2 linked regions of the Sphingobium yanoikuyae genome follow. Each later gene encodes a partner of the first gene's protein in a complex. Links are inferred from orthologs where the notes say so. Each region holds a gene or a part of one and is shown in the gene's direction. Other genes may lie near its edges.

What was found.
Region 2: the proteins of secY (region 1) and secA are in contact, whole or in part, in a crystal structure (PDB 3DIN), measured with the Thermotoga maritima proteins. The link is inferred for Sphingobium yanoikuyae from one-to-one orthologs. Residues at the interface, in WP_004081795.1 of Thermotoga maritima: Glu108, Gly109, Glu110, Glu111, Ala236, Glu237, Arg238, Arg239, Ile240, Thr241, Ile242, Gln243, Tyr244, Ala245, Arg246, Arg247, Val248, Thr249, Gly250, Arg251, Arg252, Val253, Tyr254, Gly256, Ala257, Ser258, Thr259, Tyr260, Leu261, Pro262; in WP_004082002.1 of Thermotoga maritima: Glu261, Ala262, Arg263, Lys300, Ala301, Arg302, Thr303, Ile304, Ile305, Leu323, Tyr324, Asp325, Pro326, Val329, Ser330, Tyr333, Ile336, Lys340, Phe345, Val349, Glu363, Phe364, Tyr374, Ser375, Gly376, Gly377, Glu393, Ile395, Thr482, Ser483.

Annotation. Positions count from the first base shown.
Region 1 is NZ_CP053021.1:3,969,626-3,972,807, reverse strand. Bases 132-3,055 are described here. They hold secY (preprotein translocase subunit SecY), read left to right. Parts: upstream 132-882; coding sequence 883-2,229; downstream 2,230-3,055. Other genes in these bases: HH800_RS19080 (ATPase), read left to right, coding at 2,971-3,055; HH800_RS19085 (adenylate kinase), read left to right, coding at 2,276-2,932; rplO (50S ribosomal protein L15), read left to right, coding at 157-687. In the rest of the region: more of HH800_RS19080, read left to right, coding at 3,056-3,182. UniProt on the Escherichia coli protein: The central subunit of the protein translocation channel SecYEG. Consists of two halves formed by TMs 1-5 and 6-10.
Region 2 is NZ_CP053021.1:1,957,365-1,960,636, reverse strand. It holds secA (preprotein translocase subunit SecA), read left to right. Parts: upstream 1-339; coding sequence 340-3,072; downstream 3,073-3,272. Other genes in the region: HH800_RS09795 (glycine zipper 2TM domain-containing protein), read left to right, coding at 3,232-3,272; HH800_RS09805 (ArnT family glycosyltransferase), read right to left, coding at 1-57. UniProt on the Escherichia coli protein: Required for protein export, interacts with the SecYEG preprotein conducting channel.

The DNA of each region.
Region 1 (3,182 bases):
CTCAAACGATCAGGCTCTAAGCCCTTTCGATCCGACGAAATGAAGCGAAAGAGGGGGAAACCCCTCTTTCGTTTTTTCAGCGGAAGCGCTAACGGGCGCTTCCTTTAGATGATCCCGCACGGGATCAGCGCGACAAAAGCGAAAGCGAGTGCGAACATGAAACTGAACGAAATCAACGACAATGCCGGTGCCCGCAAGGGCCGTATGCGCGTCGGCCGCGGTATCGGCTCGGGCAAGGGCAAGACCGCCGGTCGCGGCCAGAAGGGTGCCAAGGCACGCTCGGGCGTCAGCATCAACGGCTTCGAGGGTGGCCAGATGCCGCTCCACATGCGCATCCCGAAGCGCGGCTTCAACAACATCTTCGCCAACGATTATGCGATCGTGAACCTGGGTGAAGTGCAGGCCGCGATCGACGCCGGCAAGCTGGACGCCGCTGCCGTCATCGACCATGCGGCTCTGAAGGCCGCCAACCTGGCCCGTGGTGGCAAGGATGGCGTCCGCGTCCTGGCCAAGGGCGAACTGACCACCAAGGTCAGCTTCCTGGTCGCCGGTGCCTCGAAGAGCGCCGTCGAAGCGGTCGCCAAGGCTGGTGGCAAGCTGGACGTGATCGAAGTCGTCCCGGCTGCCGAGAAGGCCAAGGCGAAGAAGGGCACCGCCCTTGCCGCCAAGAAGGCCGCCAAGGCCTAAGTCTCGCCCGAGACTTGCAAGCACGGCCCCGCTGCCCGATATGGGTTGGCGGGGCTATGTGTATCGGGGGGAGCATATGTTCGTCGCAACGGCGGCAACTCCCGTTCGACATGGTCTTCCCGCCCCGCTAAGGGGGTAGCGATTCCGCCACGGAGCCCGATGGCTCCGGCAAGAATGATTTGAAGGGCAGCCACAATGGCATCGAGAGCCGACCAGCTCGCATCCAATCTCAGCCTCGCGAAGTTCAGCCAGGCGACCGACCTCAAGAAGCGCCTGTGGTTCACCCTCGGCGCGCTGATCGTCTTCCGCTTCCTCAGCTTCGTGCCGCTGCCGGGTATCGATCCCACCGCGCTCGCGGCCTGGTCGCAGAAGTCGGCCGGTGGCATCCTCGACATCTTCAACACCTTCTCGGGTGGTGCATTGTCGCGCGCGAGCCTCATCACGCTCGGCATCATGCCCTATATCACCGCGTCGATCGTGGTGCAGCTGGCCGCCTCCCTCTCGCCGCAGCTCGCGGCGATCAAGAAGGAAGGCGAGAGCGGCCGCAAGAAGCTGAACCAATATACCCGCTATGGCACCGTCGGCCTGACCGCCGTGCAGGGCTATGCCGCCGCCGCCAACTGGCAGGCGCAGGGCGTGGTTGTGGACCCCGGCATGCTGTTCGTCGTCTCGGCGATCATCTCGCTGATCGGCGGCACCATGTTCCTGCTGTGGCTGGGTGAGCAGATCACCTCGCGCGGCATCGGCAACGGCACCTCGCTGATCATCATGGCCGGTATCGTCGCGCAGCTGCCGGTGACGCTGAGCAACCTGTTCAAGTCGGGCAGCGAAGGCTCGATCTCGGGCCTGGTCATCTTCCTGGTCGTCGTGCTGGGCTTTGGTCTGATTGCCTTCATCTGCTTCATGGAACGCGCGCAGCGCCGGGTGCTGATCCAGTATCCCAAGCGCCAGACGCGCCAGGGCCTGATGCAGGCCGATCGCAGCCACCTGCCGCTGAAGGTCAACACCGCGGGCGTGATCCCGCCGATCTTCGCCAGCTCGCTGCTGCTGCTGCCGCTGACCATCTCGCAGTTCATGGGCGTGAAGGCGGACGATGACAGCCGCTGGAGCAGCATCGTGCTGACGATCAACCAGTATCTGTCGCACGGCAGCCCCTTCTACATGGGCCTTTATGGCCTGGGCATCGTCTTCTTCTGCTTCTTCTACACCGCCGTGGTGTTCAATCCGGAAGAGACGGCCGACAATCTGAAGCGCAATGGCGGCTTCATTCCGGGCATCCGTCCGGGCAAGAATACCGAGAATTATCTCGATTATGTCCTGACCCGGATCACCGTGATCGGCGCCGCCTACCTGGCCTTTATCTGTCTGGTGCCGGAATTTGCCATCGCCCGGGCGGGAATTCCCTTCTACCTTGGTGGGACTAGCCTGCTGATCGTCGTCAATGTTACGGTCGATACCGTGACCCAGATCCAGAGCCATCTGCTTGCCCATCAATATGGGGATCTGATCAAGAAGGCGAAGCTGAAGGGCCGTCTGCGCTAAGGGGGCGCAGACAGACAAGCGCAAGTACAAGGGGAGAATGCGCGCAATGAATATCATTCTGCTTGGTCCTCCGGGTGCCGGCAAGGGCACCCAGGCCACGCGGCTCGTCGACAGCCGTGGCATGGTTCAGCTGTCGACCGGCGACATGCTGCGGGCTGCGGTGAAGGCGGGGACTCCGGTCGGCCTTCAGGCCAAGGCGCTGATGGAATCGGGTTCGCTGGTGCCGGACGAGGTCGTCTCGGGCATCATCGGCGAAGCGCTTGATGCGCTGGCGGCCGATACCGGCGTGATCTTCGACGGCTATCCGCGGACCGAGGCCCAGGCCCATTCGCTCGACACCATCCTGGCCGATCGCGGCCGCACGCTCGATCATGTGATCGAGCTGGAAGTGGACGAGGATGCGCTGGTCGAGCGCATCACCGGTCGCTTCACCTGCGCGACCTGCGGCGAGGGCTATCATGATGCCTTCAAGCAGCCCAAGGTCGAGGGTACGTGCGACAAGTGCGGCGGGCACGAATTCAAGCGTCGTCCCGACGACAATGAGGAAACGGTGCGGACCCGCATGGCCGAATATCGCGCCAAGACTGCACCGATCCTGCCGATCTACGAAGCGCGCGGCATCGTCAGCCGCGTCGACGGCATGGCCGACATGAACGATGTCAGCGGCGCGATCGTCGCCATCTTGGACGGCGTTCCGGCCTGAGCTATTCTCCCTCCCCGGCGACAAGGCGGGGAGGGAACATGGCCTATCCAATCAGATCGATACTGACAGGCGCCGGCATGGCGCTGGCGGCCGCGCCCGGACAGGGTGGGGTGGTTGCCAGCAGCGATGCCGGCTTTGTCGTGCAGGCGAGCGTGGACGTGGCTATGGCGCCCGGCGCGGCCTATGCGCTGCTGGCAGAGCCGGGGCGCTGGTGGAACAGCGCCCACACCTATAGCGGCGATGCGCGCAA
Region 2 (3,272 bases), 2.0 Mb from region 1 along the record:
GATCAGGAACCAGCCGATCAATGCGCTGACCAGCAGCGCCGCCAGAGGCAGGCGCAATCGGCGCGACGGCGCCATGGAAATGGAACGATACACCCTGTTTGCGACCCTTGTTGTCGTGGCGCTCTTGCGGCGGCGTGCGCCCAAACGCAAAATATTTTCGGCGGCGCGTCGCGCCTGCAGGACGGCGCGGCCGCGGCAAAACCGCATCGGACAAAGCCGTTACAGCCGTGCGACAGTCCGTCGCATTGATTGACTATCGGCTGTGCCGTGCCTAAATCGCGGCGCATATCTGCCCATGTGTCCGTTGGACCCATGGCCCCCTCATTGTCAGGAATTTGCATGTTCGGCGCACTCGCCAAGTCTATCTTCGGATCGTCCAACGAACGTTATGTGAAATCGCTGGGCAAGGTCATCGACCAGATCGCCGCCTTCGAACCGACGATCCAGGCGATGAGCGATGATGAACTGGTGAACCAGACGGCGCGCTTCCGTGAGCGCCTGGCCAATGGCGAGACGCTGGACGGCCTGCTGCCCGAAGCCTTTGCGACCGTCCGCGAAGCGTCGGTCCGCGTGCTGGGCATGCGTCACTTCGACGTCCAGATGATCGGCGGCATCGTCCTGCATCGCGGCGAGATCGCCGAAATGCGCACCGGCGAAGGCAAGACGCTGGTGGCGACGCTCGCCACCTATCTGAACGCGCTTGAAGGCAAGGGCGTCCATGTCGTCACCGTGAATGACTATCTGGCCAGCCGTGACTGCGAATGGATGGGTCAGGTCTATCGCTTCTTGGGCCTCACCACCGGCGTGATCGTGCCCAACCTGTCGGAAGATCAGCGCCGCGAGGCCTATAATGCCGACATCACCTATGCGACCAACAATGAACTCGGCTTCGATTATCTGCGCGATAACATGAAGTTCGATCGCGGTGCGATGGTCCAGCGCCCGTTCAACCATGCGATCGTCGACGAAGTCGATTCGATCCTGATCGACGAGGCGCGCACGCCGCTGATCATTTCCGGTCCGACCGACGACAAGTCGGAGCTGTATGTCGCGGTCGACGCGATCGTGAAGCAGCTGGTCGAGGAGGATTATGAGAAGGACGAGAAGCAGCGCACGATCACGCTGACCGAAGACGGCACCGAGAAGATCGAGCGCCTGCTGGAGGCCGCCGGCCTGCTCCAGGGCAATAATCTCTACGATTTCGAAAACACCCAGGTCGTCCATCACGTCAACCAGGCGCTGCGCGCGGTGGTGATGTTCCGCCGCGACATCGACTATATCGTCAAGGACGGCAAGGTCGTCATCATTGACGAATTCACCGGCCGCATGATGGATGGCCGCCGCTGGTCGGACGGTCTGCACCAGGCGGTGGAAGCCAAGGAAGGCGTCCAGATCGAGCCGGAAAACCAGACGCTGGCGTCGATCACCTTCCAGAATTATTTCCGCATGTACCCCAAGATTTCGGGCATGACCGGCACCGCATCGACCGAGGCGACCGAATTCTACGAAATCTACAAGATGAACGTCGTCACCATCCCGACCAACCGGCCGGTACAGCGCGTCGACGAGGAAGATACGTTCTACAAGAATCTGGAAGACAAGTTCCGGGGCATCGCGCGCACCATCAAGGAACATGCCGAAAAGGGTCAGCCGGTGCTGGTCGGCACCGTGTCGATCGAAAAGTCGGAAATGCTGTCGGAATTCCTCAATCAGGAAGGCGTCAAGCATGCGGTCCTGAACGCCCGCTTCCACGAGAGTGAAGCCCATATCGTTGCCCAGGCAGGCCGCAAGGGCGCGGTGACGATCGCCACCAACATGGCTGGCCGCGGCACCGACATCAAGCTGGGCGGCAATCTGGAGATGCGGGTCGAGGACGAACTGCGTGATATGCCGGAAGGCCCCGAGCGCGAGGCGGCGATCGCCCGCATCGAGGTCGAGATCGAGGCGGAGAAGCAGGAAGTGCTGGCGGCCGGCGGCCTGTTCGTGCTGGCGACCGAGCGGCACGAAAGCCGTCGTATCGACAATCAGCTGCGCGGCCGTTCGGGCCGTCAGGGCGATCCCGGCCTGTCGCGATTCTACCTCAGCCTCGACGATGACCTGATGCGCATCTTCGGCCCGGACACGATGTTCGCCAAGATGATCCGCTCCAACCTGGAGGATGGCGAGGCGCTGCCCCCGTCCAAGTGGCTGAGCAAGGCGATCGAGACCGCCCAGCGCAAGGTCGAGGCCCGCAACTACGACATCCGCAAGCAGGTCGTCGAATATGACGATGTCATGAACGACCAGCGCAAGGTGATCTACGAGCAGCGCAGCGACATCATGGACGCCGAAACGGTGGACGATGTCGTCACCGACATGCGCCATGAAACGGTCAATGACCTGGTCGGCGCATCCTGCCCGCCGGGCACCTATCCCGAACAATGGGATATGGAGCGGCTGAAGCTGCGCACGGCCGAAGTGCTGGGTCTGGAGCCTGATTTCGACGCCTGGCTGGCTGAAGACGCCGTCGATCCGGAAATGATCGAGGAGCGGCTTGCCGGCCTGGCCGACGCGGCCATTGCCGAGAAGACGCAGGAAGTCGAAGCGACCGACTGGCATATGATCGAGAAGAGCATCATGCTCCAGAGTCTTGACCATCACTGGAAGGAGCATCTGTCGACGCTCGACGCGCTGCGCCAGGTGGTGCATCTGCGCGCCTATGCGCAGAAGACACCGATCAACGAATATAAGCAGGAAGCCTTCGCCCTGTTCGAGCGCATGCTGGAAAATATCCGAGAGGATGTGACCAGCTCGATCGCGCGGGTGCAGTTCCGCATGGAAGCGCCGCAGCCGCAGTTCGACCTGCCGGTGCTGCCGGACTTCATCACCACCCATATCGATCCCTTCTCGGGCGAGGATAACAGCGCGGATATCGATGGCAGCCAACTGGCGGGCATCACCACCACCATCCCGCGCGCGCCGGTGGACAATGTCGCGCCGGGCGAGTTCGCCAATCTCGACATCAGCCGCAATGCGCTTTGCCCCTGCGGTTCGGGCCAGAAATACAAGCATTGCCATGGTGCGCTGAGCTGAGGCACGACCACAGGCGAGAAACAGGGAAGGGCGGTGCCGATGGCAGCGCCCTTTTTTGTTTTGATCCTGTAATGAAAATGCGGAACTCTTGCGCTGACAGGCCGTTGCGCCTTGCGCCTATGCGATGCGGACCGGATGTTCCGGCGGAAGGAGAAGGGCATGAGGAAATTTGCGATGGTATTAGCCTTGGCTGTGATCGC